DNA from 2 places in the Paenibacillus sp. 2TAF8 genome. Region 2 is predicted to be linked to the other one. Evidence: riboswitches for the same ligand, from Rfam matches in the RefSeq annotation. Region 2 holds a riboswitch; the other holds the start of a gene.
The links. A riboswitch is a leader RNA that binds a small molecule or an ion and turns the genes downstream of it on or off. The one in region 2 is predicted to bind FMN.
Positions count from the first base shown of each region.

Region 1: linked by a shared signal. The riboswitch ahead of ribD (bifunctional diaminohydroxyphosphoribosylaminopyrimidine deaminase/5-amino-6-(5-phosphoribosylamino)uracil reductase RibD) and the one ahead of AB4Z30_RS14255 (DMT family transporter) in region 2 are both predicted to bind FMN.

Region 1 is NZ_JBFRFN010000001.1:154,904-162,779, reverse strand. Features, by position in the region: gene ribH (6,7-dimethyl-8-ribityllumazine synthase) at 1-261, opposite strand, end outside; gene AB4Z30_RS00815 (bifunctional 3,4-dihydroxy-2-butanone-4-phosphate synthase/GTP cyclohydrolase II) at 362-1,603, opposite strand; gene AB4Z30_RS00810 (riboflavin synthase) at 1,708-2,376, opposite strand; gene ribD (bifunctional diaminohydroxyphosphoribosylaminopyrimidine deaminase/5-amino-6-(5-phosphoribosylamino)uracil reductase RibD) at 2,467-3,570, opposite strand; FMN riboswitch at 3,899-4,065, opposite strand; gene AB4Z30_RS00800 (hypothetical protein) at 4,221-5,540, opposite strand; gene AB4Z30_RS00795 (peptidylprolyl isomerase) at 5,810-6,241, opposite strand; gene lysA (diaminopimelate decarboxylase) at 7,264-7,876, opposite strand, start outside.
Region 2 is NZ_JBFRFN010000008.1:154,254-162,129, reverse strand. Features, by position in the region: gene AB4Z30_RS14270 (amino acid permease) at 1-830, shown strand, start outside; gene AB4Z30_RS14265 (glycoside hydrolase family 43 protein) at 1,043-2,614, shown strand; gene AB4Z30_RS14260 (amidase) at 2,758-4,266, opposite strand; gene AB4Z30_RS14255 (DMT family transporter) at 4,461-5,441, opposite strand; FMN riboswitch at 5,587-5,736, opposite strand; gene AB4Z30_RS14250 (DinB family protein) at 5,820-6,323, opposite strand; gene AB4Z30_RS14245 (CGNR zinc finger domain-containing protein) at 6,486-7,058, shown strand; gene AB4Z30_RS14240 (amidohydrolase family protein) at 7,278-7,876, shown strand, end outside.

The sequences.
Region 1 (7,876 bases), on a different contig from region 2:
TGTTGAACCACGGATAACCGTTCCTAAAGTGATGACTGCATCATACTTGCCGCTTTCGGCCATTTTCTGTGCAATAAGCGGGATTTCAAAAGCTCCCGGCACCCAAGCTACATCCACTTCATTGTCCTGCACGCCGTGACGTTTGAATGCATCCAGCGCACCACTGAGCAACTTGCTTGTAATAAATTCATTAAACCGTCCAACGACCACGCCATATTTTAAACCTTCCGATACTAAATGTCCTTCAAAATAATTAGGCATTATCGTCATCTCCCTGTCGATATATGATGTTTTAGCTTCTGCTGCTTACCGTGTCAATTACCAATATTTACATATCAGAAAACCAAGCATGTTCGGTTAATTACTGCTCGTTCTGTTCAATATCATCAAACTTGAGCATATGCCCCAGTTTAGCTTGCTTGGTGTGAAGATAAGCGGTATTATCCACATTCTCCTTCATCTGAATCGGCACACGTTCTACCACTTCCAGACCATAACCTTCCAAACCTTTGATCTTACGCGGGTTGTTCGTTAACAACCGGATCTGACGAACGCCGAGATCCTTCAAAATCTGCGCACCAATACCATAATCACGCAAATCGGCAGCAAAACCAAGCTTCAGATTGGCATCCACCGTGTCGAGTCCTTCCTCTTGCAGCTTATAAGCCTTGAGTTTGTTGATCAGACCAATCCCGCGACCTTCCTGTCTCATATAGAGCAGTATGCCATTACCCTCATCATGAATCTGTTTCAGAGCCGCATCAAACTGCGGGCCACAATCACAGCGATGAGAGTGAAAAACGTCACCAGTCAAACATTCAGAGTGTACACGTACCAATACAGGCTTGGAACCATCAATCTGTCCTTTGACCAAGGCAACATGTTCTTTATTGTCTACCGCATTGGTGTAAGCCACCGCCTGGAATTCTCCGAAATCGGTTGGCATCCGCACGGATACTTCACGCTTCACCAGCTGTTCTTTTTCGTTCCGGTAACGAATCATGTCCTGAATACTGATCAGCTTCAGATCATGCTTGCGTGCAATCTCCTGCAAGTCAGGAAGTCTAGCCATCGTGCCATCTTCCTTGATTACCTCACAGATAACCCCAGCAGGGTAAGAACCGCACATGATCGCAAGATCTACTGCGGCTTCCGTATGTCCGGCACGACGCAGCACACCGCCATCTTTAGCGACCAGCGGGAACATATGGCCCGGCTTGCGAAAATCACTGCTTTTCGCGTTCGGATCAATCAAACCTTTAACTGTAATCGAACGCTCATGCGCCGAAATGCCTGTCGTTGTATCAATGTGATCCACAGAGACCGTGAATGCCGTCCCATGAAAATCCGTATTTTGCTGAACCATCGGTTTAAGGTTCAATTCGTCTGCTCGATGCTGTGTAATCGGAACACAGACTAAACCTCTACCTTCGGTAATCATGAAATTGATAACTTCCGGGGTCGCCTTTTCCGCCAAAGCAATAAAATCGCCTTCATTCTCCCGGTCTTCATCATCCACCACAATAACGGGTTTCCCCCGCATCAAATCATAAATAGCTGCTTCGATTGAGTCCAGAATGGACGGCTCGGATTGTTCTGACATTGGCTGCACCTCCTGTTTCCGATTTATTTTGATGACTACATTTTTGTGCAAATGAAATAAGGATCATTCAACCCCATCTTTACGTTGTATATATCAATCAAAATTTAGGCAAATCCGTGATTCGAAAGAAACTCTTCACTAATGCTGCGCGGCTTGTCTTTACTCGTTCCCGCATGACCTTTGCCGTACTGCAACAGATGATCTACATATTTGCCCAAAATATCACACTCAATGTTGACGGTATCTCCCGTTTTTTTCATGTTAAGAACCGTTTCCCCAATCGTATGAGGAATAATGGAAACCGTGAAGGAACTTTGAGTTGTTTGCACCACCGTCAAGCTAATTCCATCCAAAGTGACTGAACCTTTCGGAATCAAAAATTGGAAAAGTGCATGGTTATCCGGTCTGATTTCAAATACAACCGCATTCTGATCCCGCGTGATGCTACCAATAACTCCAGTTCCATCAACGTGCCCCTGCACAATATGACCGCCAAATCGTCCACCGGACAACATGGCTCGTTCCAGATTGACCCTGCTACCAGATTGGAGTTGACTGAGATTCGTATGACGGTACGTTTCAGGCATGACGTCTGCTGTAAAACCTCCACCCTCAAGCGTAGTCGCTGTCAGACAAACCCCGTTAACTGCGACGCTGTCTCCAATCTTGAGATCATCCATAATGACAGAAGCTTCGATGTTCAGAACCAAGGCTTCGCCTTTACGGCCAATGCGCCGGATCTGACCTACTTCTTCCACCAAACCCGTAAACATACTGCCGCCTCCTAATCTAAAGCTGTGTATCTATTTTATTGTCGCACGCATCCTTTTGAGTCTAACTCAATTGTGATACATTACTCTGGCTTATTCTGGCCAAACGGGAATGCCGCCAATACTGATATTATCCCCAACTTGCTCAATTTCCAGCTGATGCAATTGAATCGCTTGGCTCATACGCTCTACGCCTTCAAAACGGAAGCTGCCAGGTGTATCATATCCACCTACAATCTTCGGAGCGATAAACATAAGCAGCCGATCTACGAGCCGCGCTTCCAGCATAGCACCATTCAGTGTGCCGCCGCCTTCCAGCAAAATGGAGCCAATATCACGCTCTCCCAGTTTGCTCAATCCGTGCAGCAAATCTACCCGCGGCCCTGGACCGCAGCGGATTACCTCAACACCGTAAGCTTCAAGACGCTCTGCCGATTCCTGACTAGCCTCGTCGGTCGTAAGAACCCAGGTTGGCGCAAGGCCATCCTTGACCATTTTGGAGCCTACAGGCAGACGCAGTTTGGAATCCACTACGATCCGTACCGGACTAATCCCCTCTACTTGCAAACGGGTGGTCAGCTCCGGATTGTCGGCGATAACCGTATCCACACCAACCATAATGCCTTGATGACGATGGCGAAGCGCGTGCACAATTTCGCGTGCCGGTTCGTTGGAGATCCATTTGCTGTCTCCGCTGCGAGTAGCAATTTTGCCATCCAGCGTAGATGCTGTTTTGAGGGTAACGAAAGGCAGACCTGTTGTAATAAACTTAATAAACTTTTCATTCATACGTCTTCCTCGTTCGCGCAAAACACCCACTTCAACCTCGATACCTTGTTTACGAAGCATACTGATGCCTGTGCCAGATACCTGTGGATTCGGGTCTTCACAACAGACAACCACCCGTTTGACCTTCTCATGAATCAAACGTTCGCTGCAGGGCGGAGTTTTACCGTAATGACTGCAAGGTTCAAGCGTTACGTAGACGGTACTGCCCTCCGCATCGCTTCCAGCCATGTTTAGTGCATGCACTTCCGCATGGCCTGTACCTCTCTTCAAATGGCTTCCCAGACCAACAACTCGTCCATCCTTAACTACGACACATCCCACGACAGGATTAATTCCAGTCTGTCCTTGTGACCGTTCTGCCATATCCAGTGCTAACGCCATATAAAATTCATCATTGATCATTTCCATATATTGTTCACCCCACGGTTATAATCTTGAACTAAAAAATCCCCACCGAACAATCCGTTCCGGTGGGGATGATGAGAGTCTACTGTCATCTACAGGAGTGAATGGTGTACAACCACAACCATAACGACACTTCACCAATCCGTATAACAGGCAAGTGAAAACAAACACATACCTTGTTGAATACAACATCTTAGGTAAAGAGCTGTTATGTTACGGTATTATGTACAGGAAAACTCATTAATAATAAGCTCTCCCTACACAACATCAAATCAAGTGATAAATGCTGTGTAACATCACTCCTGCGGAGTGCAGCCTGCTTGGCATACACCCACTCCTTCTCCCATCCAGACTATACTGTCGGTTCTGGAATCACACCAGATCAGCCATCTGCCGTAGGCAGACAGGTCACGGACTTTGCCATGTCGTCGGAAAACTTATATCCTCGACATATGCATCACCGCCGGTAGGGAATTACACCCTGCCCTGAAGGATCGCTTTCGTTATTAATTGGATGTTAGCACTTTAATGTCAAAAAATCAATTTATTTTTGTTTCTTTTTGTCACATACTAACTTTTAATAAGCATTCATATCATAAAATCCGCATCTCTCACAAGACGCGGATTTTAATCAGCCATAGAAAAAATAAATTCTAGAGGTCAGGAAAACAACAGCTTGCCATGTGCTTTAAATCTTTTGCTGCGTGGAACGGAACACGATCCGGTTTTGGCTGGGAAGCAGCAGGAGTAGGCATATCTCTGGCGACCCTTCTAACCCAGCTTGTAGAGTCGATTCCAATGGCCGAACATAACCAGCGTTCATCTGACCTTGGACGTACGGTTAAAATAAGCTCTTCTTTTCCTGGCATTTCAGGGAACACACCTTCCAAATATTCGACAATAACACGTTTGTCCTTCACTTCATGACAGTAGACGGTCACCCAAGCGCCACTAAGTACTTTCACCGCATATACGTCTCCTGGCTGCACCTCACCTGTGCCGGCATCTGGAGATTTTTTCGGTACCTTGGCTTGAGAACCAACACCTCGTCTGCTTTCGAATGCACCAATAACGGTCTCCATAGCTGGTGGATTCGGTTCAGCTTTGTCCTCAAGCGACACATCACTGCAATCGAAGCCATCGAAAATCCGGAACAGATTGTGCTCGTTTATTCCTATAGATGAATCCCACCATGCCAAGGGAGCTTGTACTTCAACGCGGGTATTAGGTCTCTTATCGCGTTCAGCATACGAGGTGAAAGCCGTAATCATTCCTGGCTGTTCTGTTGTGTCCAGAATACCGATCAGTGCCAGCGTTTCAAGCAGGTCACGGTATACATATACCTTTTTCGAAGGCAGCAGTTGTGCTTTTTTCAGAGCATCCGCTGCCTTGCTGTAACGCGTTTTGGGCGGCAGATTGCGCAGTACCGTCAATACGGCGCGCAGCGTCCAGCGATCATATTCATTCGGGACAGGAAGCTCCTGCGAAGCGGCCATCTCCTTCAAAGCCAAAACATGTCCGAAGATATCTCCATCCAGCGGTGTAGCGCTTGTCATCCGCCAGTACCATTGAAGTGATGTATCTACACCGTCATTCACGTCCAAACCACAGATCTGGCACTTGTGACTGGATGGATACGGTGTATATTCATGATCTGGTATGCTGGTTGCAATTAGTTTACCTGTAAGAAGTGAACGCCAAATCATCGGAGCTGACCATAACGAAGCCACAAAAGCCTGAGCGGCGTCCTGAAGTGTCCAACGCTCAGCCAATGCTCTCAGTTCGTTGATGGTTTCCTCATGCTGTGGACTCACAAAACGATTCGGTTCATGTCCAGCCGTCTCTAAAGCCTGCAACTGCTCAGTAGTCACATCCTTAGGTATGGTGTGTCTGGAAGCACGCAACTCCTTGTCCCAAATCGTATTTCCACTATAAAGGTGCTGAAGTAATTTAAGCTGCTGTACAACCTCCAAAGTTAACAACATCCTTTCAACTATTCATGAAAGTAACTAAGTACAATTTCTCCATTGTGCTGTCAAACCTTATGTATTCGGTTCCAACAGTCTGTACTTAGCCAGAATAACCCAGGATCACTTCGCCCGCCAGTTCCTTTAAGCTTATTTTTGACCAGACGAACTAAGGCAATCATGCAAAAAGGCAGTAAAATGCACAAAACCCCCGGTACTTCCGTAATAGGAACGTACCAAGGGTCATAAAGGTGTTTAATCTGTTGCAGATTGAATTAAACTTCTACAACTTCAACAGTTTCCATTTTGTCACGGCCTTCGAATGCATCAACAAACTCCATACCTTTGCTTACTTTACCAAATACGGTATGTTGTCCATCCAAGTGTGGCTGTGGTTGGTAGCAGATGTAGAACTGACTTCCACCTGTGTTGCGACCAGCATGTGCCATCGCAAGTGTTCCACGCTCATGTTTGTTCGGGTTGATCTCACAGTTGATTGTGTAGCCAGGTCCGCCTGTACCGGAACCGCTAGGGCATCCGCCTTGAGCTACGAAGCCCGGGATAACACGGTGGAATACAAGACCGTTGTAGAAACCGGAGTTTGCCAGCTTTTCAAAGTTTGCTACTGTATTGGGAGCTTCTTGATCGAACAGGTCAATCAAAACTTCTCCGCCGTTTGCCAATTTAATTTTCGCTTGTTTCGCCATATGTAAATGACTCCTTTCAATGTTGAGCAAAGTAAATTGTGAAGCAATACCTAACTTGAGGTCAAGCATTACAGCACTTTTCTTAGTGTACACCGAAAAGAACCGAATCGCAAAAGGATAAGATAAAATATGACGAATTTTTTTATTTAAGTTGAATTATAATTTGAATTTCTTCCAATCGATCTGATTAAATGCAAGTATAGTTAGAAAACAATTGTTGATAATATTAGAGAAATTGAAAGTAGTGCTCTGTTCATAAATGAGTCCAGAAACATTGATTATAACAAAAACCAGTAAATAGATTATATTAATGTGCGATTTTAGTAAATCATAATTATATTCTTCAGAAATTTTTTTTTGATTCATGATTCTTTTTATAAAAAACTTATTTAATTTAACTCCTGTTAATTGAAAGATGATTAAGAATGCTGTTACTAAAGTGTACAGAAAAATAGATGGGTTGACTTGAAAGTTTAAACCGAAAAGTTTAACAACTAATAATAATATGAAGAGGTATATGTATGATGTCACTATAAGAGTTGTTATTGTTGAGTAGAACTTAAAAATTATCACAACTATACCAAATACCATTAACTCAGCCAAAAAAGCCATAATAATATTCCTTGTAAAATCACTATAAATACTTACACCAATCAATACTCCTAAAAAAAGAACCATACATAATATTACAGCAATATTTTTAAAGTTGAAATGTGCAAGTATTAAAATAAGTCCTAAAATTAAGCCTGTCGAGCCAAATACAACAACTATAATTTGATCTAATGAGTTGTATGAATTCTCGATATTAAAATTTGAAATGGTCTTACTACTGTAGTAATAAGATAAGACGAAAATCGCTATCCCTATTAAGCTAGAAATCCCTTTAAATTTGGCTGTAGTTACTGAATTGAAAATTTGACGTTTAATATGTATCACTCCAATAAGTATTTTTTCAACCGAATAATAGCATAACAAAAAGGTGACCTAATTTCAGTCACCTTTTTGTTATGCTGGATTGTTTTTTATCGAGTAACTGGCTGTTTGCCAATACGTGCTGGCACGAGGTCATTTTGGATAATGTCCTGATATGACTCACGACGTACAACCACATCGCCTTGACCGTCTTTGACAAACACAACTGCCGGACGACGAATCCGGTTGTAGTTGCTTGCCATGGAATAGTTATATGCCCCTGTACAAGCTACGGCAAGCAGATCACCGCTTTCCACTTTTGGCAGATCCAGATCCCAAATCAACATGTCACCGCTCTCGCAACATTTACCCGCTACAGATACCGTTTCTGTTGCCGCTTCGTTTGCACGATTCGCCAGAACGGCCTCATATTTGGATTCATACAATGCAGGACGTGGATTATCCGTCATACCACCGTCTACAGCTACATATTTACGCACGCCTGGAATGTCTTTGCTCGTTCCAACTGTATACAGCGTTGTACCTGCTTCACCTACGATGCTACGGCCTGGCTCAACCCAAATTTCAGGCACTGCGTAGCCGATTTGTGCAAAATGGTTTTTTACTGCATCGGTAATGGCCTTCACATACTGAGCCACTTCAAGCGGCGTATCACCATCAATATAACGAATTCCGAATCCGCCGCCCAGGTTTACAACTTTG
Region 2 (7,876 bases):
CATTCCTGTTTGCGTTCTATGCGTATGGCGGTATTGAAGTACTCGGTATTATGTCGTATCGACTAGAAAAACCGGATGATGCGCCCAAGGCGGGTAAAGTCATGCTTATTTCGCTGTCCGCGGTGTATGTTGTATCCATTGGTCTTGCATTAACGATGGTGCCGCTGTCTGCTTTTAATCCGAAAGAAAGTCCGTTTGTGCTTGCACTGAGCAGTGATCACCTCGCTTTTGTACCGCATTTGTTCAACGGTGTTCTCATTGTGGCCGGGTTTTCTACCATGACCGCATCGCTTTATGCAGTAACGTCCATGATGATTACGCTGGCGAAGGAGGGGGATGCACCCAAGTTATTCTCACAGAAATGGAAGAAGAAATACCCTCTATTTGCCTTATGTCTAATTGGATGCGGTTTGATTGGTACGATTATCATGTCGTTACTGCTTCCTGGAAAAGTCTATGAATATGTAACGACAGCAGCAGGTTTAATGCTGATGTATAACTGGCTGTTCATCTTGCTCTCCTCAGGTCGGTTGCTGAAATCTCGCACAATAGATGTCATAAAACGCTGGACTGGATTGGTTCTGATTAGCATGGCTATAACAGGAACTCTTTTTCATGGCCTAAGCCGGCCTGGTTTCTTTATCAGTTTACTGCTGGTTTCTCTGATTGCTCTAAGTGATATCATCGTTCAACGTAAGCGCAAAAAAACACCATTTGCTCCAGATAAGGAGCAACGCGAACAGACGGAGCGAGCAGGCGAGAGCAGCCCCTCGGAGAGAGCAGGCTTTCATATTACGGGTATTCGAAAGCAGAGGAGCAAAATCAAATAAACTTCATCTCGGCGAGGAGTTGCGTATGTTCTGATTTAATTCACCAATGTTTTTCTTGTCAAACACGATCCCTGTAAAACATCGGGAGCGTGTTTAATTCTATCTAATTGAATAAATTTCAAGTATTATGATGATTACGAGATTCGTAGTTTAATGTATCAGAGCTCAATATATAGGTTATCGGCATCCCAGAAAAGCGATGGAGGAGAACGATGATGAACAAAGATTACGTTTTGTTTTCCCGTGAAGGAAAATGGGGCGACCAAGGGGACGGTACTTATGTCAACCCAGTCTTGCCCGGAGATTACTGCGATCCAGATGTGATAAACGTTGGGGAAGACTATTATGCGATCTCATCTACGTTACATTGTTCACCAGGTCTGGCTGTTCTGCACTCTAAAGATCTGGTGAATTGGAATGTGATTAGTCATGTCGTAGAGGATTTAACCGTGATCGGACCAGAATATCGGTATGATCGAATGAACCGTTATGCAAAAGGAGTCTGGGCAGGCGCTATCCGTTTTCATGACAACAAATTTTGGGTGTATTTTTTTACGCCGGATGAGGGATTGTTCGTGAGCACAGCAGCAGATCCTGCTGGCCCATGGGAGCCTCTTTATCATAGTTGGGAAATTGCTGGCTGGGATGATTGTTGTCCTTTTTGGGACGATGACGGTCAAGGATATCTGGTGGCTACCAATTTTGCTGACAATTACAATATTTATCTGTTCAAACTTAGCGACGATGGAAAACAAATTTTGCATGATAGTGGTGTCGTGATCCATCAATATAAAGGTAGCGAAGCGAGTAAAATTTACAAAATAAACGGACTTTATTACATTTTCCACAGTGAGGTTCGACCAAGAAATGGTGAGGAGGTAAGGGTTGTTATGATGCTCCGTTCGGAGCATTTATACGGTCCTTACGAAGAAAAAGAGTTAATTCATACGCATGGTGTGGAAGTGGACCGCGAACCGAATCAAGGCGGACTTGTGCAAACACCGTCTGGGGAGTGGTATTTCATTAGTCATCAAGGAGCCGGTGGCTACTTTGAGGGCAGAACTCTTCACCTGCTTCCCGTTACGTGGGTTGAAGGTTGGCCAATTATTGGTGAGGATACAGACGGCGATGGTGTTGGAGAGATGGTATGGGGAGGAACAAAACCAATTCACGGCTATCCCAAAACTATTTTAACCGTAAATGATGATTTCAATCGCCCGGTACTACAGTCTCATTGGGGATGGAATCACCAGCCCAAGAATGGATCGTGGTCTTTAACAGAGAGACCTGGATATTTACGTTTATATGCTTGTCTTCCTTCTGAAAGGGACGATTTCTTTAAGATACCGAATACTCTTTCCCAACGAGCATATCGTGTTCCTCATAACGTAGTGACTGCCAAGTTTGATATGCGGGGTATGGTTGACGATCAGGAATCGGGTCTATGCCATTTTGGGCAAACTTATTGTACGATCGGTGTTCATCAGCAGCAAGGAACGCGGGTATTGAAGTATAATCAGTCAGGTACAATGGAATGGGGTCCATCTATTGATGCTGATGCGACTAACCTGTGGTTAAGATCGATTTGGAACTTGCGTGGTGAAAACAGGTATGAATATAGCCTCGATGGCGAGAAATTTATTCCCTTTGGTGATGTCTATCAACTGGGATGGGGACATTATCGTGGAGATCGCGTTGGTGTATATAACTTGAACCATGAAAGAGAACAAGGATACGTAGATGTGGAATACTTCAATTACGAGTCGGGAGATGAACCAGTCTAATCTCTATACGTTTTTTCTCGCCATCCGGCCTTTTCATTTATAGTTCAACATGCACATTACATCATTTTTATTATGTAAACCAATTTACTGAAAAAAGCCAAGCAGTTATGTCCTGCTGGCTTCTTTCCTTAACTATGCAATTGTTAAGCTATAGTCGAGGTTGGAAACATCGGATTATTCTGCATGCCAACCCACAGCTCTGTATTTTCAAGTTGTCCCGCCAGATGTAATAACCAATCTTCACGGCCTTTCGTTGCCATAACTTGTACGCCCATTGGCAACCCTTCCGTTGTCAAATGTAGAGGAAGACTAATGGCAGGTTGGCCTGTCAGATTCGCAAGTTGCGTGAAAGGGGTATAGGTGAGGCTTGGTTTGAACATCTCATAAATGAGCTCTTGTTGCGCTGTTTTGCCCAGATCACTGACAGACATCAGATGTTGAATCTGCTCCGCATGTGGTGTCAGTTCTCCAACCCGTGGTGCTGGAAAAGCATTGACAGGTGTGATGTAAAAATCATACCGTTCAAACAAGGTAGACATCTGCGCAGCCGCCACGTCCCATTCGGCCAAACTGTGAACAAATTCAGCAGCAGATACTTTTTTGCCCGCTTCAGCCAGTACCCAGGACTCAATCTCCATATCATCTGCGGTAAGTGAGCGACCCAAGCCATATTCCATGGAAGAAATCATGGCAGCCATCTCGCCGCTGTTCATCATATAATAGTTCTCCATCAGGCGTACGCCATTGACTGGACTTAACTTTTCCTCGACATGATGCCCTTGGGTTTCAAGGAAACGGACTAGTTTCATCACCGCCTCTTTGGCATCTTCACTGACAGGTGTGCCGACAGGTGAATCCGTCGTATAGGCGATACGCCACTTGCGTTGGTGAGGATAATTCATATCAGCAAGGTAACTTCCCGGGAATAAAGGTGCATGGAATGCGGCCTCCGGTTGGATAATCTGGAGCGTATCCAGCAGTGCAGCACTGTCTCTGACGGAGCGGGATAAGGCAAAATCAATTGAGGCTCCCTGCCACTGGCGTCCAACGCCCGGACCAACCGGAGTGCGTCCGCGTGTTGGTTTCAGTCCGAATAAACCGCTGAAGGAAGCGGGAATTCGAATGGAACCACCACCATCGCTTGCTCCGGCAAGCGGCACGATACCTGATGCCACAGCGGCAGCGGCACCGCCGCTTGAACCGCCGGGAGAATGATTCACATTCCATGGATTACGTGTAGGGCCATGCAGCCGGGGCTCGGTTATATTTTTTAATCCGAATTCTGGTGTATTCGTATGTCCGATCACAATAAAGCCTGCTTCAAGCAAACGAGTTACGAAATTGGAATTGCGAAGAGCACGATGTTCGCTGAACAGACGTGAGCCGGAGGTAAGAAGTTCACCTTCCAAAGATTGAGAAATATCTTTGAGTAGCAACGGCACACCTGCAAATGGCTGTTCTCCAGGACGAACCTTATTGGCTTCCTGCCGAGCCCGAGTTTCATATGTACGAATAACGGCATTAAGTTGTGGGTTCACTTCTTCCAGACGTGCATAGGCAGCTTCGAGCAATTCAACCGGGGAGACTTCCCTGGAGCGAATCAGTTCGGCGAGCCCTATGGCGTCATAGGAGGTATATGAGAATGAAGACATTAATAATCGTTCCTCTCTGAAAATAATTCCTTTAAGATTACATGTTCCAAGTTTCATAAACCATCGTACCACCTAGGTAGACAAAAGACAAAACGAGAAGCCATTATAATAGAAGAAAAAACGGCAGAATAAAAGCACTGCTCACCTCGAAAGTAGAAACAGTGCTTATATTGTTTGAACCAGATGAAAATGTATTACTCTGTGCGAAGTTTGGGTGCGGCCTCGGCGATTGGTGTAGAGCGTTCCTGCTGTTTGGAGATCAGGAATAGTGCGATCCAGATCAGGATAAAGCCAAGCAATTGCTCCCAGGTTATCAGCGTACGGAAGGCAATCCAGTTCACGAGCACACCTGCCATCGGGAAGCTTAGTTCCGCCAGGGTTGCAACAGAAGCTTTGGTTGAAGACAATCCTTTATAGTAGAGAAGCAGACTGAGCAAGCCAGGCAATAGTGCCTGCCCCAAAATATTCAGAATAACAGCTGCTTGTGCACCTGTACCTGCGGGAAGTGTCCAAGGAGCGCCTTCATTCCAGGTCATGAAGATCAGGAGCGGAAGTGCAACGACAAAGCGAAGGGAGGTCACCGTTTCATATCGCGCCTGCCCGAGCATTAGCCGGCCCATAACGGTAGAACCACCCCATAAAGCTGCGGCACCAAGAGACAGCAGGCTGCCTGCATGAATCCAGTTATTCCAGTTGCCGAGCGGTAGCGAGAAGCCAAAAGTAAGCAGATATGTTCCTGCCAGCGCAATGATGAACAGTCCGCCGAAGTGACGCGGGAGTGTTTCTTTTAATATTAATTTCGCAAGTACAATCGCGAAGAGTGGCTGCATTTTTTGCAATAACAATACCGTGTTGGGATCGTTATGGGTTAGTGCCAAAGTGAATAATACTGTTGCCAGGGCTGAGCCTCCCCAGGAGATAAAGATGACAGCGATCCAGTGACGTGCACGCAATTTTTTTAGATCATCTCGGAATTTCCATAATACCGGTATCGCAACAAGACTGACGATGATGTGTTCGATTAGAACAATCTGTGTAGAAGTCATCGTTTTTAGCAAAAGGATGCGGAATAAGGGGTCTACGCCCCAGAGGGCTGCGCCTAGCACAACTAGCCAAAATCCGGTGTTGCCTCGTTCCTTGCGATACAATGTTGATTCAGTTGATGTGTTTTCCATATTCAGGACTCCTTCGTCAGAACACGGAATCTTCAGTTGGCAAAATCGACAAAATCCCCCGTCCTTGGCGTACGCCAAATAAACGGGGGACCATTCAAAGACAAGGCGTCAGGGAAAAAGACTTCCCTATATGGCCTGCCATTGTGTTGATCTTCTCTCATCCGGACTGTACCGTCGGCCTTGGAATTTCACCAAGTCAGTCGCTGCGAAGTGGTAACCTAAACAGCGAGTCGCGGGCTGGTTCTATAAGAACATCACCGCCGGTTGGGAATTGCACCCTACCCCGAAGATCCTATTCAATTAATTAGTGTATTGAACAAGTTGTAACCTTATGAAGTTCATCTTATTCCTGTAAACGCTATCAGTTCAAGTGTTTTTTTAGAAAACAATACTCCAGCATCCCTGTTGTCTACGTAACAGCACAATTTGACCTGCATGATAAGCATCGTGGAGAACCCAGCGGGCAAGCGTCTGAGCCCAATTTTGTTCGGAATCCATATAAGCTTCTTCGAGTTTCGCTTCCGGTAATGTAGCAAGGGTATCGCGCAACTGCTCAGCCAGTTTCGTCGTTTGTTCCATAAGCTTGCTCCAGCCTGCTTCGTTCAAGGGATCCCCGGACATACCAAAAGTAGCTACGTTAGAATCGGCAGCGGGTGCAGAGGGAGTTTTTCTCTGGAGTCGATCCAAGATCCGTTGGTTGTAATAAAACATATGATTGACCAGTTGCCATATGCTAAGTCCACCTGAAGGCGGAATCCAGGCAGCCTGTTCAGTGGTCAGCCCCTCCAGAGCCTTGGACAATGGGACGATCCAGTTACATTGATCCCAAGTATCATCATTCTGAATAACCAATACATCCAATGCTGTGGTTACCGTTTTCATTTTTAAAATTCATTCCTCTCCTGACAGACTCATCTCGTTCTTGCATCTTCATGTTGGTAACTAGCTAATGTGGGTTGAAATGGTTACAATTAATATAACACAATTTTAATTAATGTAACCATCTTATTATAATTTAGATAGTTACATTAATCGGAGGCTCTCATGGATAGATTATGGACTGATTTTGTGAACAGCGATTATCATGATTGGCGTGGTGGGGATCGATCAGAAGACAGACTGGGAAACGCAAGCTGGCAGCAAGACTTTTTAAATCGGTGGCAATTAGAAGCGCCAATACCGGCATCGATTGAAGAGGAATCCGCATTGAGAAGTTTTAGAGATGATTTACAGTCTCTGGCTATCCGTTTGTCTAACGGGAAGTCCTTCACTGAGAAGGATCAAGCCTGGTTGAATGACTTTATGCAGGCTGGTGAAGTCATCAGACGATTCATCTCAAAGGAACAAGGATGGGAAGTTACACTGGTTCCCGTTCAAGCACATTGGGTTCAGGTGATGGCAGAGGTCGCGGCTGATTTTGCTATTACGCTCGTGGAGGGTGAGGGGAAGAGAATGCGCTCCTGTGACAATCCGGACTGCCGCTGGATCTTCTATGATGATACCCGGAGCAGGACCCAGAAATATTGTGATGATAAGATGTGCGGTAATCTAATGAAGGTGAGACGTTTTCGAGCGAAACGAAAAATGCACTCTAATGAGGAAAAAAATGAAGTTTAACAATCAAGTTTACCAATTAAGTTCACCAGTTAAGTTCAAACCTTTACAATCCGTGAAATCTCCATATAGGTCGAAGGTAGCTCTTCCAGAATTTGATAAATATAAACATTTGATATATAATATATATATACTAGCGAAAATATAGTCATAAATCATTTGTAAGAACAAGCAATGCAGATCAGATCATTTTACAAACCATTATGATGGGAGAGGTGTCTCATGGGGACAAGTTATCTTTTGAAAAACGGTTGTGTATTATCGATGGATGCTCGTATTGGTCAGTATAACCGGGCAGATGTACTTATTCAGGATTCTTTAATCGCGGACATTCAACCGAATATCGAGGTGTCAGATGCTACAGATATTGAGCTCATCGACGCTTCAGATATGATTATTATGCCTGGGCTGGTGGATACACACCGGCATATGTGGGAATCGCTCGTCAAAACAGCCGGTACCAACTGGTCGCTGCCCGTGTATCTGCAAAATTTGTACTATGGAGCTATGGGAAGCAAGCTTCGTCCTCAGGACAGCTATATCGCCAATCTGCTGGGATCTCTGGAAGCGCTTAATGCAGGTGTCACCACGGTGCTGGACTGGAGCATGCCATACTCGGCTGAGCATACGGATGAGCTGATTCGAGGACTTCAGGATGCAGGAATTCGTGCTGTTTTTGCCCATGGTGTGCCAGGGGAAACGGCGTATTGGAATCGAGATAGCAAGCTGTTGTATCCCGAAAATGTTAGAGGTGTTAAAGAGCGATATTTCTCTTCGAATGATCAACTACTCACCTATGGACTTGCGATTCGTGGACCAGA